Linked DNA regions of Cupriavidus necator N-1. The protein of the gene in region 2 binds, or shares a complex with, the protein of the main gene of each other region. Links are inferred from orthologs where the notes say so. Each region holds a gene or a part of one and is shown on either strand. Other genes may lie near its edges.

Region 1 (14,914 bases), 1.3 Mb from region 2 along the record:
CCCCGGCAGCACCTGGAAGCGTCCCGGCAGCTCGACAAAGGCCAGCCCGTTGCGCACTTCCTGTGCGCTGACCGGCAGGCGCGGGCGCATGGCCTGCAGCGCGGCCAGCGCCGCCGCCGCGTTGAGCAGCTGGTTGGCCCCGCGCAGCGCCGGGTAGCCCAGGCCGTTAAGCTTGCGCCCGCCGCCGCTCCAGTCCCATTGCTGGCGCTCCTGGCCCTTGGCGGCGTGGAAATGGTAATCGCGCCCCACCAGCCACAACTCGGCGCCGACCGCTTCGGCGTGCGCCACCAGCGACTTGGGCGGCATCGGGTCGCCACAGATCGCGGGCACGCCCGGGCGGAAGATGCCGGCCTTCTCGAAGCCGATTTCCTCGCGCGTATGGCCCAGGTACTGGGTATGGTCGATATCGACGCTGGTAACGATGGCGCAGTCGGTATCGATTACGTTGACCGCGTCCAGCCGCCCGCCCAGGCCTACTTCCAGGATGATCGCGTCCAGCCCGGCCGCGGCGAAGGCATGGATGATCGCCAGCGTGGTGAACTCGAAGTACGTCAGGCTGACCGGGTCGGCAAAGCTGTTGCGTGCGCGCTCGACCGCCTCGAAATGCGGCAGCAGCTGCGCATCGGTGGCGATCTCGCCATTGATGCGGGCGCGCTCGTTGAACGAGATCAGGTGCGGCGAGGTATGGCAGCCCACCTTGTAGCCGGCCTCCAGCAGGATGCGCTCTAGCATCGCGCAGGTAGAGCCCTTGCCGTTGGTGCCGCCCACCGTGAACACCACAGCGTCGATGCGCAGCCCGAGGGCCTCCTTCACGCGCGTGATGCGCGCCAGGCCCATATCGATGCCCACGGGATGGGCGGTTTCGAGATGGGCAAGCCATTCGGGGAGCGTATGGAAGACAGGCATGTGGGGTGCGAGGAAAAGCTGTTGCTACCAGATTTGGCCAGCCAGCGGCAAAGTCAAGGCCAGGCTTGCGCCCGGCCCCGAGATAGCGGCCGGGGCGGCCAAGAAAAGCGAAAGGCGCGTCAACCACCCGCGCCCTTGATCTGCCATGCAGACGTTGTTATGCCACCGCGTCGGCCGGCTGCTTCTGCAGCAGCGCCAGCAGCTGCGCCAGTTCCGCGCGCATCTTGCGGCGGTCGACGATCATGTCGATGGCGCCCTTCTGGATCAGGAATTCCGAGCGCTGGAAGCCTTCCGGCAGCTTCTCGCGCACGGTCTGCTCGATCACGCGCGGGCCGGCAAAGCCGATCAGCGCCTTGGGCTCGGCGATCACCACATCGCCCAGGAAGGCGAAGCTGGCCGATACGCCGCCCATGGTCGGGTCGGTCAGCACGCTGATGAACGGCAGCTTGGCCGCGCTCAGCTGGTTCAGCATCGAGGTGGTCTTGGCCATCTGCAGCAGCGACAGCAGGCTTTCCTGCATGCGCGCCCCGCCGGTGGCGGTAAAGCAGATGAACGGCACCTTCTGCTCCAACGCGGCCTTCGCGCCGCGCACGAAGCGCTCACCCACCACCGAGCCCATCGAACCGCCCATGAACTCGAACTCGAAGCAGCTCACCACCACCGGGATGGTGTGGATGGCACCGCCCATCACCACCATGGCATCGGTCTCGCCGGTGTCGTCCATGGCGGCCTTGATGCGGTCCGGGTACTTCTTGGAATCCTTGAACTTGAGGGCGTCGACCGGCACGATCTCCTGACCGATCTCATAGCGGCCTTCGGCGTCCAGCAGCCCGTCCAGGCGCGCCCGTGCGCCGATGCGCATATGGTGGTCGCACTTGGGGCAGACGTGCAGGTTGGCCTCGACGTCGGTCCGGTACAGGGTGGACTCGCACGACGGGCACTTGACCCACAACCCCTCAGGGATGCCCTTGCGGGTGCTGGGGTCGGTCTGTTGAATCTTGGGGGGCAGGAGTTTATCCAACCAGCTCATGAAAGCTCCTTTCGGATGACTGCGGTCCGCCGGCAAGCCCGGTGTCGGGACGCCTGTTGGCGGATGGCAGGGAATCAACCCGCGAATTTACCATGCCGGCCCGGTGACCTCGAAGCGCAACGCGCGATTTGCGCACAACACATCACTCCACAAGGTGTGCCGGGCCAGCATTACATCACTTCAGCTGTCCAGCGCCTGGCGGATCTCGGCAATAAACGCCTGCAGCGTCGCCACCGCCTGTTCGCGCGGGGTGTCCTCCAGCAGCTGCACCAGGCGGCTGCCGATCACCACGGCATCGGCCACGCTGCCGATCGCGCGCGCGGTCTGCGCGTCGCGGATGCCGAAGCCCACGCCCACCGGCAGGTTGGCATGCTGCTTGATCAGCGGCAGGCGCGCCGCCACGCTGTCCAGGTCGATCGCGGCCGAGCCGGTCACACCCTTGAGCGACACGTAGTACAGGTAGCCGCTGGCCACGCGCGCCACGGCCTCGATGCGGGCATCGGTCGAAGTCGGCGCCAGCAGGAAGATCGGGTCCATGCCGTTGTCGCGCATCAGCGTGGCGAACGACTCGCACTCCTCGGGCGGATAGTCGACCACCAGCACGCCGTCCACGCCAGCCTCGCGCGCGGCAGTGGCAAAGACCTGCTCGCCCATGCACTCGATCGGATTGGCGTAGCCCATCAGCACCACCGGGGTGTCGGCATTGGTCTGGCGGAACTCGCGCACCCACTGCAGCACCTGGGTCAGCGATACGCCCTGCGCCAGCGCGCGCTCGGAGGCGCGCTGGATCACCGGGCCGTCGGCCATCGGGTCGGAGAACGGCACGCCCAGCTCGATCACGTCGGCGCCGCCCGCCACCAGCGCGTGCATCAGTGCCACGGTCAGGCCGGGCTCGGGATCGCCCGCGGTGATAAACGGAATCAGGCCCTTCTTCTGCTGCGCGGCCAGCGCCGCGAACGTCTTCTGGATACGGGACATATCAGGGAATCAGGTGAGGCCGCGGCGCCGGCGAGACATCGTCGTTGGCGGCGGCCAGGGTTGGGGTGGCGGCAGGCTCGGCGGCTGCATTCGTGACGGCAAGGGCTGCAGCGGCGGCAGACACGCGATCGCATGCCACCTGCACATACTCCGGATTGATCTCGAAGCCGGCAAAGCGCCGTCCGTGGCGCAGGCAGGCCACCGCGGTGGTGCCGCTGCCGGCGAACGGATCCAGCACCAGGCCGCCCGGCGGACAGCTTGACAGCACCATGCGCTCGACGATCTCCAGCGGTTTCTGCGTCGGGTGGTTGGCGCGCTCCGGGTCCTGGCGGTGGATGCGCGAGACGCTCCACAGGTCCTTCGGGTTGTAGCCCACCTCCAGCCACTTCTTGCCTTCGAAACGCGGACGGCTGCGCGCCTTCTTGGTCTCGGGGTCGTAGGGAATGCGGACCGGGTCGAGATCGAAGTAGTAGTCGCGCGCGCGCGCAAAAAAGCCGATGTTGTCGTGCACCGACGAGAACTTGCGCGTGGTGCCGCCCATGCTGGGCACGCGGCGGTCCCAGATGATCTCGTTGATCATGGTCAGGCGCCGCTTGAGCATCACGAACAGCTCGGGCGAATACTGCCAGGTGCAGAACAGGTAGAGCGTGCCCTTGGGCGCGAGCTTGGGCACGACCGCGTTCATCCAGCGCTCGGACCAGTCGAGATACTCCTGGCCCGACAGCAGGTCGGAATCGTTGCCGTAGTCCTTGCCCAGCCCGTAGGGCGGATCGGCGACGATCAGGTCGACCGAGCCGTCCGGCAGGCGGGCAATGCCCTCGAACATGTCTTCCTGGAACAGGCGCAACTGGGCGGAATCGGGCGCACCGGACGCATCCGGTGCACCCGCGCCGCCCACGGCAAGTCCGGTCGGAGGCAGCGCGCGCATCAGAGCTTGAGCCCCGCGCGCTCGGCCACGGTGTGCATGTCCTTGTCGCCGCGGCCGGACAGGTTCACCAGTAGCAGCTTCTCCTTGGGCAGCGTCGGCGCCAGCTTGCACGCGTAGGCGATGGCATGGCTCGATTCCAGCGCCGGGATGATCCCCTCGATGCGGCAGCAGTCGTGGAAGGCCTTGAGCGCTTCCTCATCCGTGATCGGCACGTACTGCGCGCGGCCGCTGTCCTTGAGCCAGGCATGCTCGGGGCCCACGCCCGGGTAGTCCAGGCCGGCCGACACCGAATGGGTCTCGATGATCTGGCCGTTGGCGTCCTGCAGCAGATAGGTGCGGTTGCCGTGCAGCACGCCTGGCGTGCCGCCGGTCAGCGAGGCCGCGTGGCGGCCGGTGTCCAGGCCGTCGCCGGCGGCTTCCACGCCGATCAGCTGCACGTCCTGGTGCTCGATATACGGGTAGAAGATGCCCATGGCATTGGAGCCGCCGCCGACGCAGGCGATCACGGCATCCGGCTGGCGGCCCGTCATCTCCGGCATCTGCACCTTGGATTCCTCGCCGATCACGCACTGGAAGTCGCGCACCATCATCGGGTACGGATGCGGGCCGGCCACGGTGCCGATGATGTAGAAGGTGTTCTCGACGTTGGTGACCCAGTCGCGCATGGCTTCATTGAGCGCGTCCTTGAGCGTGCGCGAGCCGCTTTCCACCGGCACCACGGTGGCGCCCAGCAGCTTCATGCGGTAGACGTTGGCGGCCTGGCGCTTGACGTCCTCGGCCCCCATGTAGACCACGCACTCCATGCCGAAGCGCGCGGCGATGGTGGCCGTGGCCACGCCGTGCTGCCCTGCCCCGGTCTCGGCGATCACGCGCGGCTTGCCCATGCGCTTGGCCAGCAGCGCCTGGCCGATCACGTTGTTGATCTTGTGCGCGCCGGTGTGGTTCAGGTCTTCGCGCTTGAAGTAGATCTGCGCGCCGCCGAGCGTCTCGCTCCAGCGCTGCGCGTGATAGATCGGCGACGGGCGGCCGACAAAGTGCTTCAGTTCGCGGCGGTATTCGGCATCGAACTCCGGATCCTTCTGGTAGTGCGCATAGGCTTCGCGCAGCTCATCGAGCGCGTGGATCAGCGTTTCGGACACGAAGGTGCCGCCATAGGGGCCGAAATGGCCACGGGAATCGGGCAAGTCGTACATATCTAGACTCTTCGGAACAGCGGCCTTGCCTCATCCGGCAAGGCCGCATTGTTGACTGCGATGCGTGTGCGCGCATGCGGCAGGCCATAGGCGGCATGGGGAAAGACGCGGGAGACGGCCCGGCTCATCCTGCCTCGGCACTGCGCACAGCACGCACGAACGCGGCGATGCGGGCGTGGTCCTTCACGCCCTTGGCGGCCTCTACCCCGCTGCTGACGTCCACAGCGTAGGGCCGCACGCGTTCAATCGCACCAGCGACGTTTTGCGCGTTCAACCCACCACTCAAAACGATGCGAGGAGCGCCGCTTGCGTTCGGGTTGCCGGTAGCTGGTACCGGGGGAGTAGGCGGAAGCCATGCCGGGGGAATCAGGGTCCAGTCGAAGACGTGGCCGCCACCGCCGTAGCCTTCGACGAAGGCATCAAGCAGCAAGGCAGCGGCATCACGGTATTGATCGGCAAATTCTACCAAATCGAGGCCCTGGCGCACACGGGCGGCGCGCAGGAACGGTAGCCGGCAGCGTTGTGACGCCTGCGAGCAGAACTGCGGGGTCTCGTCGCCGTGCAGCTGCAGCAGCGTCAGCGGCACGCGCTCGGCCACATGGGCGATGTCTTCCAGGTCGGCATTGACGAACAGCCCGATGATCGCCACGAACGGCCCGGCGGCCTCGGCCAGCGCGGCGGCGCGCGCCACGTCGACGTAGCGCGGGCTGTTCGGGTAGAACACAAGCCCGATGGCGTCGGCGCCGGCGTCCACGGCGGCGCGCACGTCGTCCTCGCGCGTCAGACCGCAGATCTTGATGCGGGTGCGGGCCGGCATGTGCACTGTGCTGCCCGCCGTGCTACCTTCGGCGGCCTCAGGCTGCGTCATCGAACACTCCATGGAACAGGCTCGCGGACGGATCGGCCGCGGGGATCTGGTAAGGATCAGGATACTTGACGCCGACCAGGTAGAGGCCGTCCGGCATGAAGGTCGGCGCCGCCAGCTTGCGCTCGCGCCCGGCCAGCACCTGCGCCAGCCATGGCGCCGGGTAGCGTCCGCGCCCCACCGCCACCAGGCAGCCCATCAGGTTGCGCACCATGTGGTGCAGGAAGGCGCTGGCGCGAAAGCGCAGGAACACCCAGTTGCCGTCATCCTTGATGGTGACGTCGTACATGGTCTTGACCGGCGACTTGGCCTGGCATTCGGCGGCGCGGAAGGCGGAGAAATCGTGCTCGCCGACCAGGCACGCGGCGGCCTCGCGCATGGCGTCGACATCCAGCCGCTGACCCGGCGGCAGCATCTGGTAGCCGGCGCGGCCGTGCACCAGCGGCACGCGGTGCGGCCCGGTGTAGAGCGCGTAGTAATACATGCGCTCGAACGCCAGGAAACGGGCGTGGAAGCCCTGGTCCACCGGCAGCGCCCATTGCAGCGCGATCGACGGCGGCAGGAAGGCGTTGACGCCGCGCACCCAGGAAAATGGCTCGCGCTCCAGCGCCGTGTCCAGGTGGATGACCTGGCCGAGCGCATGCACGCCGGTATCGGTGCGCCCCGCCACAGTGGTCAGCAGGCGCACCCCGGCAAAGCGCTCGATGGCGTTTTCCAGGTGATCCTGCACGGTATTGCGGTGCGGCTGCGACTGCCAGCCGGAAAAGGCGGCGCCGTCGTAGTGCAGGCCAAGAGCGATGCGGTTCATGTCAGGGGATCGGGCAAGGCGGCGGGTACGTCCGGGCGCAATGGTTCACGCCAGGTCCGCCGAAAAAGCAAATGCGCCGGAAGGGACGCTTCCGGCGCATCGCTTCAGGCTGCGGCAGCGCGTGCCGCGGCCGGACCGTCAATGATAGCTCAGGCCACTTCCTGCAGCAGCGAACGGGCCTCCGCCTGCAGCGGGTCCTGCGACTGCTCGACCACTTCCTGCAGCAGTTCGCGCGCGCCTTCCTTGTCGCCGATCTCGATATAGGCACGAGCCAGGTCAAGCTTGATCTGCATGTCCCGCCCGCCGTCCACGCCGTCGACCGACAGCGTGCTCGGCGAACCCCCGTGCGTGAGGTCGCCGCCGGTTTCAGGCGCCACGCGCGACAGGTCGATCGGCTCGGCCAGCTTGCCGTCGCGCAGCATGGTGGTGGCGGGCAGCGGCATGGTGGCCTCGTCCAGCACATCCTTGCCGCGGGCGTCGGCTTGCGCGGCGCTGCCCAGGTCAAGCGACAGCCCCGACATGTCGAACTCCAGCGGACGGCTACGGGTCGGCGTGTCAAGGGTGGGCACGTCGTCGGCAAGCGGGTCGGCGCCGGTGCCAGGCAGGCCGAGATCCAGCCGCACCGGCTCGCCGGCGTCGTGCGCGTCAGCGCCAAATACCATCGCCGCGGAAGCAGGCGCAACGATCGGCTCGCCGGCCGCCGGGGCCGGGAAGGCATCCAGCGGCAGCGCCAGGTCACCCAGCGACGGCTCCAGCCGCGCGATCGAGGCCGGATTCTGCGACGGGTCCTGGGTGCGCCACTGGTCGGTTGCCGGCGATGTCGTATCCGGCCCCGCCGCTTCGGGCGTCACCGCCAGGAAGAGCGCGTTGCCCGGCTCGAGCGCGCGCCCCATTTCTGCTGCCTTCAGCCATTCCGCCCCGTGTCCGCCGGTCTGGGCGAACATTTCTTCTGCAATCACGCGGAAACCTTCCACATCCTGTCTGTTGCTGTAAATCTCCAGGAGCTTGAGCCGCACCGGCTGCTGCTCCGGGTTCTTCTCCAGAGCTTCGCGCAGGATTTCCTCCGCCTGCACATCGCGCCCATAGGCGATATAGACCTCGGCCTCGGCGATCGGGTCGACCTCGTTGGCTTCCGGCGTGTTGTTGCCGATGCGGAAGTCCGCGCCGAACACGCTGTGCTGCGAGGTGTCGACGCTCTGCCCCCCGGCCGTGCCGAACAGCGAATTGGCACCGGCCATCACCGTGCTTTCCTGCGACAGGATGCTGTCGCCGAAGCCGGTCGCCTCGCCCGCCTTCTGCTGCTGGCGGCGGCGATAGATCGCATAGACGCCCAGCAGCGCCACCAGCAGGCCACCGCCGGGCAGCAGCATGGGGTTGGCCAGCAGGCCATCGATGAACGACGGTTGGGGCACCGGCTCGGGCTGGGCCGCCAACACCGGCGGGCGCTTGGCCGCGGGGGCCGACGCGGCGGCTGCGGCCTGCGCTGCGCTGGCAGGGATGGCCGCAGCCGGCTGCGAGGCTGGGACGGCTGCCACGGCGGAGGCTGCCGCGGGCGCCACGGCGTCCGCGGCGCTGGCGCCGGCCGCTGCCGGGGCGCTGGCTGCGGTTGCTGCGGTTGCGGCAGCCGTCGCGGCGGCCGCAACCGGCGCGGGGGCCACGGCATCGGCCTTCGGCGGCTGGGCCGCCACCACGGTCGGCGCCGCCGCCGCGGCCTTGGCCGCGGCTTCAGCCTTTTCCTTCTCGGCCAGCACCGTCTGGTTGGCCTGGCTCAGCTTGGCGATCTCGGCGTTCTTCAGCTCGAGCAGCTTCTGCATGTCGCCGACGTTCTTTTCCAGCTGCGCCAGGCGGGCTTGCGCCTCCTTGAGCTCACGCTCGCGCGCGACGCCGGCTTCGGCCTTGGCCGCGGCGTCGGCCTGCGCGCCACGCGCGGCCTTGCTGAGCTTCAGTTCATCACGCGGGCCGTCGGTCGGGGCGGCCTGCTCCTGCACCCGGGCGGTCACGTTGCCGGACTGCTGGCGGCCGCTGTCGGGCTCGACCGACTTGGCCGCGGCAGCGCTGGCCAGCCGGCTGCGGTAGGCATTGAAGCCCTGCGTGCGCGCCACCACCTCGCGGCGGGCGGCCTTGGGTGCGACGGCCTGCGCCTGCTGCTGGGTCGGGACCTGCAGCACCGCGCCGCTGCGCAGCCGGTTCATGTTGCCGCCGATAAAGGCGTTGGGATTGTTGCGGTAGAGCGCCACCAGCATCTGGTCCAGCGAGACCGATTCCTGGCCTTGCACGGCTTCGCCGGCGATGGCGTATAGCGTGTCGCCGCGCTGCACGGTGTAGCCGCCGCCGGGCGCCATCTCGGTGCTGCCACTGGCGGCCTGCGCCGGTGCCCGCTTTGCGCTCTGGCGGGCCGGGCGCGCGGGCGCGGCTGGCTTGACTGCCTCGGCGGCCGCGGCGGGCGCAGCTACCTGGGCCGGCGCAGGCTGCGGCGCGGCGGCAGGTGCCGGTGCCGCTACGGGAGGCGCATCCGGCGTCGCCGCCTGCATCACCGTCGCCGGCGAGAAGGTCTGGTTCGAAGGCTTGGCCCCGGCAGGGTCAAGCAGGAAGGTATAGGCGCGCGAGACCTTGCCGCTGGCCCAGCTCATGTCGACCAGGATGTCGACAAAGGGCTCGCTGATCGGCTGGCTGGAGCGGACCCGGGCCACATAGCTGCCGTTCGGGCGGCGCTCCACCTCCAGCCGCAGGCTGCTGACAGCCGGCAGGTAGGTCAGCCCGGCCGCGGCATACGCCGCTGGCGACGCCAGCTTGACATTGAGCCCGGCGGCCTCTTCGGCACTGACCCCACTGATGTCGATCTCAGCCTGCAGCGGCTGCCCCAGATTCGACTGAACCCGCAATTGCCCGAACCCCGCGGCATATGCGGCCGGCTGCGCAAGCAGCAGGCCCAGTGCCGTGACGGCCAGCGTTGACCAGCGCTGACGGGCAGTAGGCGCATCTTTCCGGCGATGTTGGCTCACACTCACCTTGTGCTCCGTTATGTTTTAGTAGCGATATAAATCGACAAACCGACCCCATAAACCAGGTCCGCCCGGCTGGCGGGACATTCTGAACGGCCCCTTTGCCAGCCCGCGCGAGCGGCGCCGGCAACTGCCGGCGCGAGGCGCATGCCGGCGTATTGTGACGCATCGCCCGGGGAAATAGGCGCCCGGATACAACAACGCCGCGCATGGGCGCGGCGTTGTCGGCAAAGCGGTGCATTCTGTTGCCTGGCTGCAACGGACGCAACCAGGCAACAGGCGGGGGCCCCGGATCAGGACTCGATCAGGATACGCAGCATGCGGCGCAGCGGCTCGGCCGCGCCCCACAGCAGCTGGTCACCCACGGTGAAGGCCGACAGGTACTCGCCGCCCATCTGCATCTTGCGCAGGCGGCCGACCGGGATGGTCAGCGTGCCGGTCACGGCAGCGGGCGTCAGGTCGGTCATGCTGGCCTCACGCGTATTCGGCACCACCTTGGCCCACGGGTTGTGGGCGGCTAGCATGCCTTCGATCTCATCGAGCGGCACATCCTTGCGCAGCTTGATGGTCAGCGCCTGCGAGTGGCAGCGCATGGCGCCGATGCGCACGCACAGGCCGTCCACGGCGATCGGCGTGGCGCCGGTGGCACCCAGGAAGCCCTCGCCGCGGCCCAGGATCTTGTTGGTCTCGGCGCCGCCCTTCCATTCTTCCTTGGACTGGCCGTTGCCCAGGTCCTTGTCGATCCAGGGGATCAGGTTGCCGGCCAGCGGCACGCCGAACTGCTTGGTTTCTTCGGCGGACAGGCCATGCTGGGTCGCCAGGATGGTGCGGTCGATTTCCAGGATGGCCGAGGCCGGGTTGTCCAGCAGCGGCTTGACCGAGGCGTTCAGGGTGCCGAACTGGGTCAGCAGCTCGCGCATATGCTGCGCGCCGCCGCCCGATGCGGCCTGGTACGTCATCGAGGTCATCCACTCGATCAGGTCGGCCTCGAACAGGCCGCCCAGGCCCATCAGCATGCAGCTGACCGTGCAGTTGCCGCCGATGAAATTCTTCACGCCCTTGGACAGCGCGTCCTTGATCACGCCCTGGTTGACCGGATCCAGCACGATGATGGCATCGTCCTTCATGCGCAGCGAGGACGCCGCGTCGATCCAGTAGCCCTTCCAGCCGGCCGCGCGCAGCTTGGGGAAAACCTCGTTGGTGTAGTCGCCGCCCTGGGCAGTCACGACCACGTCGCACTTCTTCAGCGCTTCGATGTCATTGGCATCTTTCAGCGTGGTTTCGTTCTTCGCCATGGCGGGCGCCTTGCCGCCGGCATTGGACGTGCTGAAGAAGACGGGCTCGATATGGTCGAAATCACGCTCTTCCTGCATGCGCTGCATCAGGACGCTGCCGACCATTCCCCGCCAACCGACGAGACCTACAATCATGATTTACCTCGGATGTGATTTTTACTTCCCCGCCATTTTCCTCGCCCGGCGTGGCTGCGCGGGGAAGACGGGCAGGCACGACGAACGGATCTAGGCGATCGCGGTTTTAATAATGGTTTTAATCGTCGTTGCGGTCTGGCCGAGCGAAATCGTGCCGACCGGGCCGCGGGTAGCGGTCAGGGCAGCAACAGCAGTCAGGGTGGACTGGGAAAATCGGGCCATCGTCAGAGTCTACACGATTTTGCGGCGCTGCCGCAGCGTGCAGATACGGGAAATAAAGGGGACAAATCAGACAAAGGGGGCACTACGTGCGCACCGCCCCCTTCCGGTGTGACTTATAGTGCCGCCAGCACCGCGTCGCCCATCTCGCGGGTGCCGACCTGCTTGCAACCCGGCGTCAGGATGTCGCCGGTGCGGTAGCCCTGGGCCAGCACCTTCTTGACGGCGTTCTCGATGCGGTCGGCCTGCTCGGCGCGGTTCAGCGAGTAGCGCAGCATCATCGCCGCCGACAGGATGGTAGCCAGCGGATTGGCCACGCCCTTGCCGGCGATGTCCGGCGCCGAGCCGTGCGACGGCTCGTACAGGCCCTTGTTGTTGGCATCCAGCGACGCCGACGGCAGCATGCCGATGGAGCCGGTCAGCATGGCGGCCTCATCCGACAGGATGTCGCCGAACATATTGCCGGTGACGATCACGTCGAAGCTCTTGGGCGCCTTGACCAGCTGCATGGCCGCGTTGTCGACGTACATGTGCGACAGCTCGACCTCCGGGTACTCCTTGTGCACCTCGATCACGATGTCCTTCCAGAACTGGAAGGTCTCGAGCACGTTGGCCTTGTCGACGCTGCACAGCTTCTTGCCGCGCTTGGCCGCGGCCTGGAATGCCACGTGCGCGATGCGACGGATTTCCGGCTCGCTGTAACGCATGGTGTCGAAGCCTTCGCGCGCGCCCTTGAACAGGCCATCCGGCGCTTCGCGCACGCCGCGCGGCTGGCCGAAGTAGATGTCGCCGTTCAGTTCGCGCACGATCAGGATGTCCAGGCCGGCCACCAGCTCGGGCTTCAGGCTGGAGGCGCCGGTCAGTTCCGGATAGCAGATCGCCGGACGGAAATTGGCGAACAGCTGCAGGTGCTTGCGCAGGCCCAGGATGGCCTGCTCCGGACGCAGCGGGCGCTCCAGGCTGTCGTACTTCCAGTCGCCGACGGCGCCGAACAGGATGGCGTCGGCTTCCTTGGCCAGCTTCAGGGTGTTCTCCGGCAGCGGATGGCCTTCGGCCTCGTAGCCGGCGCCGCCCACCGGGGCGGTTTCCAGTTCGAACTTCTCGTCGAGCGCGTTCAGGACCTTGACGGCCTCCGCGATGATTTCAGGACCAATGCCGTCACCCGGCAGGACTGCGATCTTCATTGTTGTCTTTCCTCTTGAGTCTTATCCGACCAGGCGGTTGTTCAGCCACGGCATCTTCGCCACGCGCTCGGCCTCATAGGCCTTGATCTTGTCGGCGTGGCGCAGGGTCAGGCCGATATCGTCGAAGCCGTTCAGCATGCAGTACTTGCGGAAAGGGGCGATGTCGAACTCATACGCCTGGCCGCCCGTCGTCAGCACCACCTGCTTGTCCAGGTCGATGGTCAGCTTATAGCCGTTGAAGGCGTTGGTCTCGTTGAACAGGTGATCGACCTGCTGTTCGGTCAGCACCACCGGCAGCAGGCCGTTCTTGTAGCAGTTGTTGAAGAAGATGTCGGCAAAGCTGGGCGCGATCACGGCGCGGAAGCCGTATTGCGTCAGCGCCCACGGCGCATGCTCGCGCGAGCTGCCGCAGCCGAAGTTGCGGCGTGCCAGCAGGATCGATGCGCCTTGGTAGCGCGGCTGGTTCAGCACGAAGTCCGGGTTCAGCGGACGCTTGCTGTTGTCCATGCCAGGCTGGCCGACGTCCTTGTAGCGCCACTCGTCGAACAGGTTGGGGCCGAAGCCGGTGCGCTGGATCGACTTCAGGAACTGCTTCGGGATGATGGCGTCGGTGTCGACGTTTTCGCGGTCGAGCGGCGCCACGAGGCCGCTGTGTACGGTGAACTTGTCCATGTCTCTTTCCTTACTTCCTCAGCCCAGCTTGCGGATATCGACGAAATGGCCTTCGATGGCGGCGGCCGCTGCCATCGCCGGGCTCACCAGATGCGTGCGCCCGCCCGCGCCCTGGCGGCCTTCGAAGTTGCGGTTCGAAGTCGAGGCGCAACGCTCGCCCGGATCGAGGCGGTCGGCATTCATCGCCAGGCACATCGAGCAGCCCGGCTCGCGCCACTCAAAGCCGGCGGCCTTGAAGATCTTGTCCAGGCCTTCGCGCTCGGCCTGTTCCTTGACCAGGCCCGAACCCGGTACCACCATCGCCAGCTTCACGTTGGCAGCAACCTTGCGGCCCAGCTTCTGCACCACCCACGCAGCGGCGCGCATGTCTTCGATGCGGCTGTTGGTGCAGGAACCGATGAAGACCTTGTCGATATTGATGCTCTCGACCGGCACGTTGGGCTGCAGACCCATGTACTCCAGCGCGCGCTCCATCGCGTTGCGCTTGTTCGGGTCCTTTTCCTTCTCGGGATCCGGCACGCGGTCTTCGATGCTGATAACCATTTCCGGCGAGGTGCCCCAGGTCACCTGCGGACGGACGTCTTCAGCGCGCAGCTCGACCACCTGGTCGAACTTGGCACCGGCATCCGAATGCAGCGTGCGCCAGTAGGCCACGGCCTGCTCCCACTCCACGCCCTGCGGCGCGTAGGGGCGGCCCTTCACGTATTCGAGCGTGACGTCGTCCACCGCCACCAGGCCGGCGCGCGCACCGGCTTCGATAGCCATGTTGCAGACCGTCATGCGGCCTTCCATGGTCAGGTCGCGGATGGCCGAGCCGGCGAACTCGATGGTGTAGCCGGTGCCGCCCGCGGTGCCGATCTTGCCGATCACGGCCAGCACGATGTCCTTGGCGGTGCAGCCGCGCGGCAGCTTGCCTTCCACCTTGACCAGCATGTTCCTGGCCTTCTTGCCCAGCAGCGTCTGCGTGGCCAGCACGTGCTCCACTTCCGAGGTGCCGATGCCGTGCGCCAGCGCGCCGAAAGCGCCGTGCGTGCTGGTATGCGAGTCGCCGCACACCACCGTCATGCCCGGCAGCGTGGCGCCCTGCTCCGGCCCGATCACGTGCACGATGCCCTGGCGGTGGTCGTTCATCTTGAACTGGGTGATGCCAAAGCTGTCGCAGTTCGCGTCCAGCGTGTCGACCTGCAGCTTCGACACCGGATCGGCAATGCCCTGGCTGCGGTCGGTGGTCGGCACGTTGTGGTCCGACACGGCCAGGTTGGCGCTGATGCGCCATACCGGACGCTCCGCCAGCTTCAGCCCTTCGAACGCCTGCGGGCTAGTCACTTCATGCAGCAGGTGGCGGTCGATATAGAGCAGCGTGGTGCCGTCTTCCTCGACGTGGACGGTGTGGTCATCCCAGAGTTTGTCGTAGAGCGTCTTGGCCATGATGCGATGGCGGGCCGGAGGACCAACCCTTTGCAGGAGAAGTCCGCGGTGACCGCGCAGTAGTTTGCAGGGGTTTTTGTTCGCTTCGGTCGCGGTGGCGAACACGGGGGGCGATAGCGATGATCGCGCCGGAAGCCGCCTGAAGCGAGCGTTATTTCAAGCGTTGCGGCAATGCTTGACTTGGCAATCGATTATGCCACAGGGGGTGCGGCACTCAGCCCCCTGTCCGGCCCGGGCGGCGGCTGCGATGTAATGTGATTGGCGAAAGGGG
Region 2 (15,054 bases):
CAGCGCCTGGTCGCTGGCGCGGGCACGTGTCAGCGCCTGCTCGAACTCGGCCTTGAACATGAGGCGGTTGGGCAGGCCGGTGAGGGCATCGTGATTGGCGAGGAAGCGCAGGTTCTCCTCGGCCTGGCGCCGCAGCAGGAAGTGCCCGGTCTGATTGGCAATGCCGCCCGCCATCGCGAGCGCATGCGTATCGGGGCTGCGCTTGCTGCGGGAATAGAGTTCGACCACGCCGAGCGTCACGTGCCCCCTGCTCAGCGGGAAGGCGAACACCGTCCGGATGCCGCCCGCGTCGAGCCACCTGGCTTGCGAATGCCGGGCCATCGCGCTCCGGCTTGCATACCATTGCGGCGCCTGCAAGACCGCAGCGCCGGCCGGCCCTGCGGGGCGCTCGGCGAACCAGGGCTGCAGCACCTTGACGCGGGCCAGGTAGACCGGTGGCAGCTTCAGCCCCTGGCTGTCATCGCCCGGCCAGAAGGCACCCGCCTCCCAGTCCATGCCTTCGAGCAGCGTGTGGACAATCTCCTCCAGCACCTCGGTTTCGCTGGTGGCGGTGGCCAGGTGCAGGGCAATCTGGTGTTCCTGCATCCTGGCCTGCTCGGCGGACTTGCGCTGGCTGATGTCCTGCGCGGTGCCCCGCAGCACGGCGCTGTCCGCCGCCCCATGCGCGTGGCCGATCAGGTGCAGCCAGCCCCGCCGCCCGCGCCGCGAACGGTAGGGGCACTCGAACTCGAACGGCTGGCGATCCTGCAGGGCTACCCGCATCCTTTCCTGCAGCACGGCGCGATGGCCGGCGTCGATCGCCTGGAACAGCGCTTCCGGAGTCGGTTTGTCGCCGCGCAAGCCCAGCAGGCGCGCCATTTCCCGGGAAAAATGCGCGATGTCCTTGTCCAGGTCGATGCGCCAGTCGCCCAGGCGGGCAATCTGCTGCGCCTCGGCCAGCGCGGCCTGGCTGTCGCGCAGGCTGTGCGTCATCTGGTCGGCCACGGCCACGGCGCGCGCCCGCGAACTCGAAAGCGCATAGGCCAGCCACCCCAGCAGCACGCTGATGATCAGGCCGGAAATCACCACCAGCGCCGGCAGGTAGCGCTGGGGACCACTGATGGCCTTGGCATCGGCAGCAAACGCGATTACCCAGCGCCGTCCGCCGAAATTCCGCACCACGCTCTTGACCAGATCATGCTGGGCCGGGGCCGCCTGGCCGTCCGCCAGTGCCGTCGCGCCACGCGCGGCACTGGCGTGGACGGCGCTGCCGCCGGCGCCCCGGCTGCGCTCCCCGACCGCCAGGCCGGTCAGGCTGTCATAGAGCAGGTTGGCGGCGGAGGACGGGACCGCCGCCTCCGCGAAGTCTCCGGCGTCATGCACGCGGAACCGGATCCGGCGCAGGTTCTCATTGCTGACCAGGTCCTTCAGCAGGTCATCCACCCGGATCCCCGCGCCAACCGAGCCGACATAGGCGCGTCGGCGCGCTTCCACGGAATCCAGGTCGGGCACCTTGCGGTACACCGGCAGGCGCAGGGCGATGCCCACATGCGGGTTCTTTGCCTCGCTGAAGATCAGGCGCCCGCTGCTGACTGACTCCCCGGTATCGCGCGCGCGTTCAAGCGCAGCCAGGCGCCGTGGCTCGGCGCCCATGTCGATGCCGATCGACGCCAGGTTGATGTCGAGCGGCTCGACATAGGTCAGCACGAAATGGCCCGGCCGCCGGCCGGGGGGCCGCACGTTAAACGTCACGCCCGCCTCGCGCAGGATCGGATCGCTGCGCTGCCGGGCGACAAAGGCGTCGATCTCGGCCGCCGGCACGTACGGCGCGTAGTTCAGCGTCTGGAAACCGGGATAGCGCTGCGGCAGGTTCAAGCCGCTGACGAAATCGCGAAACTCGCCGCGCGAGACATGGTCGCTGGCGCCGAACAGCGCCTGCATGGTCACGAGTACATCGGTATAGAGGCGGATCCGTGTATCGATCTGCTGGATCACATCGCCAGTATCGTTCTCAAATCGCAGGCGGACGTCCTTTTCCAGCAGGTCGGTGCAGAACGCATAGACGACAGCCGTCGTCATCACGCCAAGCAGCAAGGTGCCCGCGGTGATGGTGCGCGACCCAAGGCGTCCAAGCGGGCGCAGCGCGCGCGCAAGCGTCTGGCGCAAGATTGTTTCCCCCCGGATGTCGATGGCAGCCATGCGGCTGAGCGGCCGTCACCAACGACTGATGCTAATAGTGCACTTATTGGCTGGGGTTCTATTCGGAATCCAGCCTCTTATATGTATTAACAATCTATAACAAGCGGGGAAAAACGGGCCCTGATTATCGCCGCGTAAACACCCAACTTAAGTGGGGTGGCAGTTTAGGGGGGACAGTGGCCTGGCAGAAGCTAGCCGCAAGCGTAAATACTGACTCCGTTCGCGAGTTATCCAGGCACGCGCTGGCCGTGGGCTTCGAAATCAGATCAACGGCTTTAACGGGAGCATCTGCAGAAACTGGCGCTCTTTCGTCGCCAGATTGCGATATGGACTTCGAGGGTGGAATCGTTGGCGCCGCTCTACGCAACGGCACGAGCAGCAGCCGAGAAGTGGCGGGTGTCTGCTCGCACAGCAGGAATCCGGACCCGCAAAAAACAAAACCCCGGAAGACCGCGATCTTCCGGGGTTCGCCGCCATTTCTGGCGGAGACGGAGGGATTCGAACCCTCGATCCAGGTTTTGGCCCGGATGCTCCCTTAGCAGGGGAGTGCCTTCGACCTCTCGGCCACGTCTCCCAAACTTGCGTTGTGTGAGGGAGCCACACAACGAAGCGCGTATTCTAGCGGCGCCGCACGTGTTGGTCAACGAAAAATCGATCACTCAACACAAAAACCGCGGTCCCGCCAGAAGTGTTCACGAACGGATCACGCCTGTTCCAGTTCGAAGGCCTTGTGCAGCGCGCGCACGGCCAGTTCCATGTACTTCTCGTCGATCAGCACCGAGATCTTGATTTCCGAGGTGGAGATCATCTGGATGTTGATGCCCTCTTCCGACAGGGTGCGGAACATCTTGCTGGCGATGCCCACGTGCGAGCGCATGCCCACGCCCACCACCGATACCTTCGACACCTTCGGGTCGCCCGACACGCTGCCGGCGCCGATGTGCGACTTCACGCCGTCGTTCAGGATGGCCAGCGCGCGCTGGTACTCGCCGCGCGGCACGGTGAAGGTGAAGTCGGTCTTGCCGTCGACGGACTGGTTCTGGATGATCATGTCGACGTCGATGTTGGCGTCGGCGACCGGGCCCAGGATCTGGTAGGCGATGCCCGGCTTGTCCGGCACGCCCAGAACGGTGATCTTGGCTTCGTCACGGGCAAAGGCGATGCCGGAGATGACGGCTGCTTCCATGGTGGAGTCTTCCTCAAAAGTGATCAGCGTGCCCGAGTGCATTTCCTGCTCGAGCGGCATAAGCGGGTCGGTCAGCGACGACAGCACGCGGGTCTTCACGCGGTACTTGCCGGCGAACTCCACGGAGCGGATCTGCAGCACCTTGGAGCCGAGGCTGGCCATTTCCAGCATTTCTTCGAAGGTGATCTGGTCCAGGCGGCGGGCGTCTTCGACCACGCGCGGGTCGGTGGTGTACACGCCGTCGACGTCGGTGTAGATCAGGCACTCGTCGGCCTCGATGGCGGCGGCGATGGCCACGGCCGAGGTGTCCGAGCCGCCACGGCCCAGCGTGGTGATGTTGCCGTCGTCGTCGATGCCCTGGAAGCCGGTGATCACGACCACGCGGCCGGCGTCGAGGTCGGCCAGGATGCGCTCGTCGTCGATCGATTCGATACGGGCCTTGGTATAGGCCGAGTCGGTCTTCACCGGCACTTGCCAGCCGGTGTAGCTGACCGCGTCGATGTCTTCGCCGTGCAGCGCGATGGCCAGCAGTGCCACGCTGGCCTGTTCGCCAGTCGAGGCGAGCATGTCCAGTTCACGCGGATTGGGCTGCGGCGAAATTTCCTTGGCGAGTCCCAGCAGGCGATTGGTCTCGCCCGACATGGCCGAAGGCACCACGACTACGCGGTGACCGGCGCGGTGCCACTTGGCCACGCGCTTGGCGACATTCTTGATGCGTTCCGTGGAACCCATCGAAGTGCCGCCGTATTTGTGAACGATGAGAGCCATCTTCTTGTCGACGCCAGCGATTATGCAAAGCCCTTGAAAATACACGAACAAGCCCCGTGAGGCAAGGCGGGAGCGGGGTTCGGGCTGCAGATCGGAAGTGATGCCGGCGGCGATCCGGGAGCTTCAGTGCGTCGGCATCGCCACTGCCGGCGGCCGCGGATGCCATTCGACGCACCAGCGCGGCGCTGCCGGGGCGTCCGGCCAGCGGCGGTGCATGCCCAGGCCGGCGGCCAGCACCAGCGTATCGCCAGACCACAGCAACGGCAGCCAGGCGCGGCGCCAGGCCGGGATGCCGGCTTCCTGGCAGGCCTGCTTCAGGGCCCGGGCCGGGCCGCCCGGACGCAGCACGATACGCTCGCCGCCGCTGCGGGCGGCCAGGCGCAAGGGCTGGCGCAGCACCGCTTCGGGCACGCCGAAGGTGTCATCGCGGAAGAAATGGAGTTCGCCGCGCCAGGCTGGCACGACGATGCGGACCTCGCCGCGCCAGTCCAGCGTCACGGGTGCCGGCGCAGCGATCGGTGGCGGCGTGCAGGCCAGCACGCGGTCGCGGAAACGGCGCAGGACCAGCCCCTCATGCGCGATCGCGGGCTCGCCGCCAGCGTGGGTGACCAGTTGCTCGCGCATAGCCGCCAGCCGAGCGGTGGACGGCGCGCGCACGCCGAGGTCGCGCAGCCAGAAGCGCAGCACGGCATCGGCATGTGCCACGGGCAAGGCGCGCAGCCCTGCCAGGTCGAGTTCGGAAAGCGTGTCGGCATCGCGGCCGGGGCGCGCCAGCGCCGCCAGCGAGGCGGCTGCCAGTTCGTCGATCAGTGCGCCTGCCTGGGCGAAATGCGCGGCTGCCTGCACCACATTGGCCGACAACGCCGGAAAGGCCGCCACCAGCGCCGGCAGGTGCGCGCGCAAGGCATTGCGCGCATAGCGCTCATCAGCATTGGACGGGTCGTCGACCCACTGCAGTGCGTTGGCCGCGCAATAGGCCTCGATCTCGGCGCGGGCCACATCCAGCCAGGGGCGCAGCAGCATCACGCCGCTGCGCTCGTCCAGCGGGCGCAGCGCTGGCATGCCAGCCATGCCGGCCACTCCAGCGCCGCGGAACAGCCGCAGCAGCACGGTCTCGACCTGGTCGTCCTGGTGGTGGGCAAACAGCAGCAGGCGCGCGCCGCTGTCGGCGCACATCGCCGCCAGCGCGGCATAGCGCGCGCGGCGCGCAGCCGCTTCCACGCCCTCTCCCGCTTCGGGCTGCACCGATACGCGCCGCACGAAATAGCCGACCTGCCACTGCGCGCACAGCGCGGCGCAGAAGCGGTCCCAGTCGTCGGCATCCGCCTGCAGGCCGTGGTGGACATGCAGCGCCACCACGCGCGCGCCAACGCCCCACTCCGCCGCGGCCGCGCGGGCGGCATGCAGCAGCGCGACCGAATCGCGACCGCCCGACAGGGCCACGGCGATCGTCGCCGCGCCCGTGCCGCCGCCAGAAACAACAAAGGCCGCACCGGCCTGTAGGGCCTGTGCGACCTTGTCGGTCAGCCGGGCGGACGGTTCAGTCCTGGGTGCCGGTTTCCTTGAACTTGCCATAGGCGAGCAGGCGCTCGTAGCGGCGGGCCTGCAGCTCCTTCACGCTCATGCCCTGGAACTGGCGCAGCGACTCGGCCAGCGAGCGCTTGAGCATCGCCGCCATGCCCTTGTAGTCACGGTGCGCGCCGCCCAGCGGCTCGCTCACGATCTTGTCGATCAGGCCCAGCGCCTTCAGGCGGTGCGCGGTCAGGCCCAGCGCCTCGGCGGCTTCCGGTGCCTTCTCGGCCGTCTTCCACAGGATCGAGGCGCAGCCTTCGGGCGAAATCACCGCGTAGGTGGCGAACTGCAGCATCTGCACCACGTCGCCCACGGCAATCGCCAGCGCGCCGCCCGAACCGCCTTCACCGATGATGGTGGCGATCAGGGGCACCTTCAGGCCGGCCATCACGTACAGGTTGTGGCCGATAGCCTCTGACTGGCCTCGCTCTTCGGCATCGATGCCGGGGAATGCGCCCGGGGTGTCGACGAAGGTGAAGATCGGCAGGCCGAACTTGTCCGCCAGCTCCATCAGGCGCTTCGCCTTGCGGTAGCCCTCGGGCTTGGGCATGCCGAAATTGCGCATGGCGCGCTCTTTCGTGTCACGGCCCTTCTGGTGGCCGATGACCATGCACGCCTGGCCGTTGAAGCGCGCCAGGCCGCCGATGATCGAAAGATCGTCGGCAAAGGTGCGGTCGCCGTGCAGCTCGTGGAAATCGGTAAAGATCTCGCGCACGTAGTCCAGCGTATAGGGACGCTGGGGGTGGCGGGCAATTTGCGCAACCTGCCACGGGGTCAGGTTGGCGTAGATGTCTTTGGTCAGCTGCTGGCTCTTGCCGGCCAGCCGCGAAATCTCTTCGGAAATATCAACAGCCGAATCGTCCTGCACAAAGCGCAGTTCTTCGATCTTTGCCTCAAGTTCGGCAATGGGCTGCTCAAAATCCAGGAAGGTGGTTTTCATAAAATCACACGTACCTGTCTGTGAAGGGGCGCATTCTACCGGAATTTGGTCGCTATCTTAGCGCCTGCCAGATAGCCCGGACTGCACCTGCCACTAAATTTTCTTTCTGCGATGCCTAATACGTCACTGGCAACGGGTCGAGACTGCGCCACATATACCACGTCGCCACAGTTCGCCACGGCTCCCAGTTGGCCGCGACTTCGCGCGCCTCGCTGCGGGTGACGGGTTCGCCGCTGAAATAGTTGGCGGAGATTGCGTTGATCAGGCCGATATCGTCCAGCGGCAGCACGTTGGGCCGCATCAGGTTGAACATCAGGAACATCTCCGCGGTCCAGCGGCCGATGCCGCGGATCTGCGTCAACTCCGCGATCACGGCTTCGTCGTCCATCTGCGCCCATTCGGCGACATGCACCATGCCCGCCTTGAAGTGGTCGGCCAGGTCGATCAGGTATTCCCCCTTGCGCTTGGACAGGCCGCAGCCTGCCAGCTTCTCGGGACCGGCGCGCAGGAACTGGGCCGGGGTGAGCTTGGGGCAGAGCGTATGCAGCCGCTCCCACACCGACTGCGCCGCCTTGACCGAGATCTGCTGGCCCACCACCGCGCGCGCCAGCGTGACGAACGGATCGCCACGCGACACCAGGTGCGCCGGGCCGTAGGTCGGGATCATCTTGCGCAGTATGCGGTCACGCTTCATCAGGTCGGCGCAGGCTTCGTCCCAGTAGGCGGGGCGCACCGCATCGATGACGGTTTCGACCGGCAGCGGTACCGCATCCGCCTCGGGCAGCACGGCCTTGGCGTTGCGCGTGCCCCTGGCCGCGTCCTTGCCATCCGGCAGCGGCGCCTCGCTGGCGCCAGCCTTGCCCGGGCGCGGACCGGCCGCCTTCGCCCGGCCCCTCGTAGCGGGAGACGTGGCCGGCGGCGTGGCGGTGGCGGGCTTGCGCGCGGCAGCGTTCAAGCACGCCTCCACTCGGTGGCACCGCCCGGCTTGTCTTCCAGCACGATGCCCGCTTCCAGCAGTTGCGCGCGGATGCGGTCCGCTTCGGCAAAGTTGCGCTCCAGCTTGGCGGTCTTGCGCGCGGCGATCAAGGTCTCGATCTGTTCCGGCGAGATGCCGTCGTCGGACCTGCCGCCTTGCAGGAAGGTATGCGGATCGCGCTCGAGCAGGCCCAGCGTGCCCGCCAGCGCCTTGAGCTGGCGCGCAGCCGCGGTCGAGCCGGTGCGGTTGATCTCGCTGGCCAGGTCGAACAGCACCGACATCGCGATCGGCGTGTTGAAGTCGTCGCCCATGGCCTCGGCAAAGCGCCTGGCGTGCGGCTCGTCCCAGTCCACCGCGCAGCCGCCCGGCTGGCTGTCCTTGAGTGCCGTGTACAGGCGTGTCAGGGCGTGGCGCGCATCGTCCAGGTGCGCGTCGCTGTAGTTCAGTGGGCTGCGGTAGTGCGCGCGCAAGATAAAGAAGCGCACGACCTCAGCGTCGTACGACTTCAGGACCTCGCGGATGGTGAAGAAATTGCCAAGCGACTTGGACATTTTTTCGTCGTTGATGCGCACGAATCCGTTGTGCATCCACATATTGACGAAGGGCTTGCCGCTGGCGCCTTCAGACTGCGCAATCTCGTTCTCGTGGTGCGGGAACTGCAGGTCAGCCCCGCCGCCATGGATGTCGAAATGCTCGCCCAGCAGCGTGCAGCTCATGGCGGAGCATTCAATGTGCCAGCCCGGGCGGCCGGCGCCCCACTTCGAGTCCCACTTGCTCTCGGGCGGCTCGCTGGCCTTGGCGGACTTCCACAGCACGAAGTCGAGCGGGTCCTGCTTGGCGTCGTTGGCGCTGACACGCTCGCCGGCGCGCAGGTCTTCCAGCGACTTGCCCGAGAGCTTGCCGTAGCCGTCGAACTTGCGCACCGAATAGTTCACGTCGCCGTCGCTGGCCTGGTAGGCCAGGCCCCTGGCTTCCAGCTTGCCGATCATGTCGAGCATCTGCGGCACGTAGTCGGTGGCGCGCGGCTCGTGGTCAGGGCGGATCACGCCCAGCGCGGCGGCATCCTCATGCATGTACTGGATAAAGCGCGTGGTCAGCTCGCCGATGGTCTCGCCGTTCTCGGCCGCGCGGCGGATGATCTTGTCGTCGATGTCGGTGATGTTCTGCACATACGTCACCTCGTAGCCGGCGGCACGCAGCCAGCGGTGCACCATGTCGAACACCACCATCACGCGAGCGTGGCCAACGTGGCAATAGTCGTACACCGTCATGCCGCACACATACATGCGGACCTTGCCGGGTTCGATTGGCACGAATGGCTGTTTCTCACGCGCGAGCGTGTTGTAGATGTTCAGAAGCTGCATGAAACGAAGTGAGTGGTGAGAGGAGACTGCCGGGGTTCGCACAGCAGGCAGCGCGGGCCGTGGCGCCGGTTGCCCGGCGCCTGGCAGGCCGCCGGCGGCAACGCGGCCACTGGCGCAATTCCGTCGCGCCCCATATCTTACCGGAAGGCGGTGCGCAGGTTGCCTCCGGCACCGCGCTGCCAGGCCGCGCCAGATGCCGCGCCTGCCGCCCCGATGGCATCGCCCTTCGTGCCGGACTTGCCGCTTTGCTAGAATGCCGCGGAGTATAACGGACCTGTCCTCAATGAGCCTGCCGCTGCCCTCCCCGTGTTCTGCCATGTTCGCCGCCCCCGCGCGCCGACGCGGCCATCGCGCCGTACTGCCCCTGCTGGCCCTTGCCGCCGCGCTGGCGGCCCCTGCCTACGCGCAGAACGGCCCGCTGTCGCTGGCCGCGCCGACAGCGCCGGCCGGTGGCATCCAGTCGACCGATCCTGGCATGAGCGAGGCCCAGCAGGCCGCCAACGCGCGCCGCTACGACGAAGCCATCAAGGGCTTTGACCGCGTGCTGGCCGCCAACCCGCGCAATGCGCAGGCACGCTTCCAGCGCGCCTGGGCCCTGGCCCAGTCCGGCCGCGAGGACGCCGCCATCCAGGCCTTTGCCGAAATGGCGCAGGACTTCCCGGAACTGCCCGAGCCCCACAACAACCTGGCGCTGCTCTACGCCAAGCGCGGCGACCTGAAGCGCGCCGAGGCCGAGTTGCTGCTGGCCACCGAAGTCAAGCCGGGCTTCGCCATTGGCTACACCAACCTGGGCGACGTCTACCGCCGCCTGGCCGAGCAGGCCTACACCGAAGCGCTGCGCCGCAATCCGGGCGATGCCCGCGCCAGCACCGGCCTGCGCCAGCTGAACCCTGATGCCGCGTCGCCGGCGGCGCCCGCCGGCACTGGCCGCAAGGCGACGCCAGCGCAGCGCCAGGCACCTGCCAGCGCCCCTGCGGCCAACTGACGGCCACCCATTCCAAGGTCCGGGCGCGGCGCGCCCGGACCATGTGCATCCAGACTTACCGGAGTTCCTTCATGATCCGTTCCCGTCGCATCGTCCTGGCCGGCCTGACCGCAGGCGCCCTGGCACTGTCCTCGTTCAGCGCGCTGGCGCAGCAAAAGGCCGCCGAACGCGTCCAGTTCGTCACCAGTGCCGGCAAGTTCACCATCGAGCTCTACCCCGAGGCCGCGCCGAAGACCGTCGCGAACTTCCTGGAATATGTGAAGAGCGGCTTCTACAGTGGCACCATCTTCCATCGCGTGATCAATGGCTTCATGGTGCAGGGCGGCGGTTTTGACCGCGACATGAAGGAAAAGCCCACCCGTGCGCCGATCCCGCTGGAAGCCCGTAGCGGCCTGAAGAACAAGGCCGGCACGGTGGCCATGGCACGCACCAGCGACCCCAACTCGGCCACCGCGCAGTTCTTCGTCAATGTGGTGGATAATTCGAATCTCGACTACCCGCAGCCGGACGGCAACGGCTACGCCGTCTTCGGCAAGGTGGTGGAAGGCATGGAGACGATCGACAAGATCAAGAGCGTGCCGACCACGGCCTACGGCCCCATGCGCAATGTGCCGGCCGCGCCGATCGTGATCGAGTCGGCCACCGTCGTCAAATAATTACCGAACAGAGGAAATCCCATGTCCAAGGTCCAGCTCCACACCAACCAGGGTGTCATCACCATTGAACTCGACGCCGAAAAGGCCCCGAAGTCGGTCGAGAACTTCCTGTCGTACGTGCGCAAGGGCCACTACGACAACACCATCTTCCACCGCGTGATCAAGAACTTCATGGTCCAGGGCGGCGGCTTCGAGCCCGGCATGAAGCAAAAGGGCACCGACGCCCCGATCGAGAACGAAGCCGGCAACGGCCTGAAGAATGACCGCTACACCGTGGCCATGGCGCGCACCAACGCCCCGCACTCGGCCACCGCGCAGTTCTTCATCAACGTGGTCGACAACGACTTCCTGAACTTCTCCTCGCCCACGCCGCAGGGCTTCGGCTATGCCGTGTTCGGCAAGGTGGTGGAAGGCACCGACGTGGTCGACCAGATCAAGGGCGTGCGCACCGGCAGCTCGGGCTTCCACCAGGACGTGCCGCTGGAAGACGTGGTGATCGAGAAGGCCGTCATCGTCGAGTAAGCCGATGCCTGCCGATTGCGGTTCCGTGCGCATCCACGTGCCGGCATTCCCCTTCCGACACCGCGCATGACCGCAATCCCCCACACGCCGGTGGCCGGTCCCTTCGAGGCACAGGCGCCGGCGTGGTTCATTTCAGACCTGCACCTGACGCCCGGCATGCCCCGCACGCTGGCGGCCTTCGAGCGCACGCTCGAGCGCGCCGCGCAGCACGCGCGCACGCTGTTCATCCTGGGCGACTTCTTTGAATTCTGGATCGGCGACGAAGAAACCGACTCGCCCTTCGCGCAGCGCGTGACCGGCGCCCTGCGCGCACTGGCCGCGCGCGGCGTGGCCGTGTATCTGATGCACGGCAACCGGGACTTCCTGCTGGGCAAGCGTTTCGCCAGCGCGGCCGGTGCCAGCCTGCTGCCCGACCCCACCGTGATCCACTGTGCCGGCCAGCGCGTGGTGCTGAGCCACGGCGACATGCTGTGCATCGACGACGAACGCTATAACCGCTTCCGCCGCTGGACCCGCAAGGGCTGGGTGCAACGCGTGTTCCTGGCACTGCCGCTTAGCGCGCGTCTGTCGATCGCCCGCAAGCTGCGGGCAGACAGTGAAGGCAACCGCGCCAGGCAGTTGAGCGCGGGTGCGCCCGTGCCGGTGATCTATGGTGATGTGGCGCCCGCCGCCGCGGCCGAGTTGCTCGGCGCCGCCGGTGCGTCGCTGCTGGTGCATGGACACACGCACCGCCCGGCACGGCATGAAGAAGCCGCCGGCGTGCGCTGGGTGCTCACTGACTGGGACCTGGACGGCGCCCATCCGCGCGCCGCGGTGCTGCAACTGGATCGCGACGGCTTCCGCCTGTTGCCGCAGACGGACTGAGCGACAGCGCCGGCCCGGCCCCTGCCCCGCTCACTTCATCAGCCTGCGCAGTTCGCTCGCGTCGAAGGGATCGTTCGGCGTGTTCTCCAGGTGTTCGCCAAGCCGGTCGAGTGCGGCCAGCACCGCCTCGATGCGGTCGTGCTGGCGCCCCGCATTGTCGATCAGGCTCTTGAGCGCCAGCGACACCGGATCGTCCGCATTGGGCGTGATGCCGTAGGCCGAGAACTCCTGCTTGGCACCCTGCTGCGCCGATGGCGCATCCGGCAGGATGATACGGGCCGGGATGCCCACGGCAGTCGCGCCCGCCGGCACCGGCTTGAGCACCACCGCGTTGGAGCCCACGCGCGCGCCGTCGCCCACCACGAATCCGCCCAGCACCTTGGCGCCCGCGCTCACCACCACGTTGGCGCCCAGCGTGGGGTGCCGCTTCTGGCCCTTGTACAGCGAGGTGCCGCCCAGCGTCACGCCCTGGTAGATGGTGCAGTCATCGCCGATCTCGGCGGTCTCGCCGATCACCACGCCCATGCCGTGGTCGATGAATACGCGCCGGCCCAGCTTGACCGCCGGATGGATTTCGATGCCGGTGAAAAACCGCGCCCAGTGCGAGATCCAGCGCCCCAGCCAGTGGAAGCCCGCGTTCCAGCATCCATGCGCAAAGCGGTGGAACACCACGGCATGCAGGCCGGGGTAGCAAGTCAGCACCTCCAGGCGGCTGCGCGCGGCGGGATCGCGCAGCATGATCGTGTCGATATCTTCCTTCAGGCGAGAGAACATCTTGGTCGTGTCGTGTTGCCGCGCCGTGCGCCGCGCCACGCGGGCTGGTGCCCGGGGCAGGGTCGCCGGCGAGGTCAGTGGCCGGTGGGGACGGGATCAGGGAGTGTAAGTGATTTGCCGGACCCGCTTGGGGTACCGGTGTTTGGCCCCTGATCCGTCAGGGACATTGCGGCGATGCTGCGATCAACATCGCCCGGGCCTGCGCAAACCCGCAGCCGCGGGACGACAGCACGCGCGCTTGCCGCGCATGCCTGCATCGCCCTGCATCGAATCGCTCCGGTTTGCTGCCACTGTCCTTGCTCCTATCACCGGTCCTGGTGCGGGCCCGGCTGGTTCTGCGCGGCGATCAGCATGTGCTTGGCGATGCCGCGCAGGATATTCACTTCCTCGCGCTCCAGGCCGCTGCGTGCCAGCAGCCGGCGCAGCCGGGTCATCAGCCTGCGCGGGTTGGACGGATCGAGAAAGCCGATCGCCTCCAGGCCCGTCTGCAGATGGCCGAACATGGCCTCGACCTGCTCGGCCGTGGCCGGCTCACCAGCATAGCCGATATTGGCGCCGGCGTCCGGGGCCGCCTCCAGCAGCGCCAGCCGCAACTCGTAGGCGATGAGCTGCACCGCCTGCGCCAGGTTCAGCGAGGTATAGGCGGGATTGGCGGGGATATGGGTGACGGCGTTGCAGCGCTCGACCACTTCATTGGGCAGGCCATAACGCTCGTTGCCGAACACGAAGGCAACGCCGCCGCTGCCGGACAGCGTCTGCCGCGCACGTTCCGCGGCCGCGCGCGGCAACAGCCGCGGCGGGCCGAACTCGCGGTGGCGCGCGGTCATCGCCACGGTCAGCGCGGCGCCGGCCAGCGCCGCGTCGACCTGGTCGACGATGAGCGCGCCCGCCAGCACATCGTCGGCACCGCTGGCCATGGCGATGGCGTCGGGGTGCCGCAGCACATCCGGCTCGCGTGGCGAGACCAGCACCAGGCTGCCGAAGCCCATGGTCTTGATCGCGCGCGCCACCGAGCCCACGTTGCCCGGGTGGCTGGTTTCGACCAGCACGAAACGCACGCGGCCGAAGGCGTCGCCGCCGGGGTCTCCGCTGTTGCCATCGGCAGCGGGCTGGCTCGTATCAATTGCCGGGTTCATATACAATTCGGGGTTCTTCTTTGGCGCGGCGCCAGGTTTTTGCTTGCTCGCGAGACTCTCGCGGCACATTTGCAGCAGAACCGGCGACGCCCGACGTTCTTCTACAATCCGTTGTGTTGTCAGCTGCCCATGAGCGGGCGTGCGGCGCTTTTGCGCCCCGCCGCGTCGTCATGGCCGGCCTGGAGAGATTCATGCATCCGATGCTCAATATCGCCGTCAAGGCGGCCCGCAAGGCGGGATCCATCATCAACCGCGCGTCGCTCGACGTCGATCTGGTGCGCGTCTCGCGCAAGCAACACAACGATTTTGTCACCGAGGTGGACCGCGCCGCCGAAGCCGCGGTCATCGAGATCCTGCGCACGGCCTACCCGGAACACGGCATTTTAGCGGAAGAATCCGGCCAGTCCTGGGCCGAGGGTGAAGACACCCACGAGTACACCTGGGTCATCGACCCGCTGGACGGCACCACCAACTTCATCCACGGCTTCCCGCAATACGCGGTCTCGATCGCCCAGCTGCACCGCGGCACGCCCGTGCAGGCCGTGGTCTACGACCCGACCCGCGACGAACTCTTCACCGCCAGCAAGGGCGCCGGCGCCTTCCTGAACAACCGCCGCATCCGCGTCACGCGCCGCGACAAGCTGGCCGACTGCCTGATCGGCACCGGCTTCCCGTTCCGCGATCTGGAAGGCCTGGACGAATACATGGAATTGTTCGCGCTGATGACGCGCAGCTGCGCCGGCCTGCGCCGCCCGGGCGCAGCCGCGCTGGACCTGGCCTATGTGGCCTGCGGCCGCCTGGACGGCTTCTTCGAGCGCGGCCTGCAGCCGTGGGACATGGCTGCCGGCATGCTGCTGATCACCGAATCGGGCGGCCTGGTCGGCAACTACGCCGGCGAGCCGCGCCAGATGGAACAGGGCGAAGTGCTGGCCGGCAACCCCAAGGCGTTCGCCCAGATGGTGCGCCTGCTGTCGCCGTTCTCGCTGGACAACGCCAAGCCCGCCGCCTGACACCGGCACCTGGCCTGACGGCCAGATCAGCCATACCCCGACGCCCGCCGCACCCCGGCGGGCGTTTTGCATGGTGCGCCCCGCCTGCCACCGCGCCCTGCACTGCAGACCTTTCTCATTCCC

The links.
Region 1: the proteins of CNE_RS05975 (region 2) and accD are in contact, whole or in part, in a solved structure (PDB 8UXZ), measured with the Escherichia coli proteins. The link is inferred for Cupriavidus necator N-1 from one-to-one orthologs.

What each region holds. Positions count from the first base shown.
Region 1 is NC_015726.1:2,576,498-2,591,411, forward strand. Bases 1-2,813 are described here. They hold accD (acetyl-CoA carboxylase, carboxyltransferase subunit beta), read right to left. Parts: upstream 1,937-2,813; coding sequence 1,064-1,936; downstream 1-1,063. Other genes in these bases: folC (bifunctional tetrahydrofolate synthase/dihydrofolate synthase), read right to left, coding at 1-906; trpA (tryptophan synthase subunit alpha), read right to left, coding at 2,117-2,813. Also shown: more of trpA, read right to left, coding at 2,814-2,914; CNE_RS12155 (DNA-methyltransferase), read right to left, coding at 2,916-3,842; trpB (tryptophan synthase subunit beta), read right to left, coding at 3,842-5,035; CNE_RS12165 (phosphoribosylanthranilate isomerase), read right to left, coding at 5,160-5,903; tRNA pseudouridine(38-40) synthase TruA, read right to left, coding at 5,890-6,708; CNE_RS12175 (FimV/HubP family polar landmark protein), read right to left, coding at 6,858-9,716; asd (aspartate-semialdehyde dehydrogenase), read right to left, coding at 10,004-11,140; CNE_RS42720 (hypothetical protein), read right to left, coding at 11,231-11,362; leuB (3-isopropylmalate dehydrogenase), read right to left, coding at 11,476-12,543; leuD (3-isopropylmalate dehydratase small subunit), read right to left, coding at 12,565-13,215; leuC (3-isopropylmalate dehydratase large subunit), read right to left, coding at 13,234-14,643.
Region 2 is NC_015726.1:1,233,103-1,248,156, reverse strand. The notes cover bases 4,659-7,611. They hold CNE_RS05975 (acetyl-CoA carboxylase carboxyltransferase subunit alpha), read right to left. Parts: upstream 6,645-7,611; coding sequence 5,673-6,644; downstream 4,659-5,672. Other genes in these bases: cysS (cysteine--tRNA ligase), read right to left, coding at 7,596-7,611; CNE_RS05970 (DNA-3-methyladenine glycosylase family protein), read right to left, coding at 6,760-7,599; tilS (tRNA lysidine(34) synthetase TilS), read right to left, coding at 4,659-5,707. Outside these bases: CNE_RS05995 (bifunctional diguanylate cyclase/phosphodiesterase), read right to left, coding at 1-2,178; CNE_RS05985 (aspartate kinase), read right to left, coding at 2,882-4,132; more of tilS, read right to left, coding at 4,256-4,658; more of cysS, read right to left, coding at 7,612-8,984; CNE_RS05960 (tetratricopeptide repeat protein), read left to right, coding at 9,268-9,969; CNE_RS05955 (peptidylprolyl isomerase), read left to right, coding at 10,041-10,625; CNE_RS05950 (peptidylprolyl isomerase), read left to right, coding at 10,647-11,147; CNE_RS05945 (UDP-2,3-diacylglucosamine diphosphatase), read left to right, coding at 11,214-12,011; cysE (serine O-acetyltransferase), read right to left, coding at 12,042-12,785; CNE_RS05935 (RNA methyltransferase), read right to left, coding at 13,091-13,990; CNE_RS05930 (inositol monophosphatase family protein), read left to right, coding at 14,113-14,931. UniProt on the Escherichia coli protein: Component of the acetyl coenzyme A carboxylase (ACC) complex. First, biotin carboxylase catalyzes the carboxylation of biotin on its carrier protein (BCCP) and then the CO(2) group is transferred by the carboxyltransferase to acetyl-CoA to form malonyl-CoA.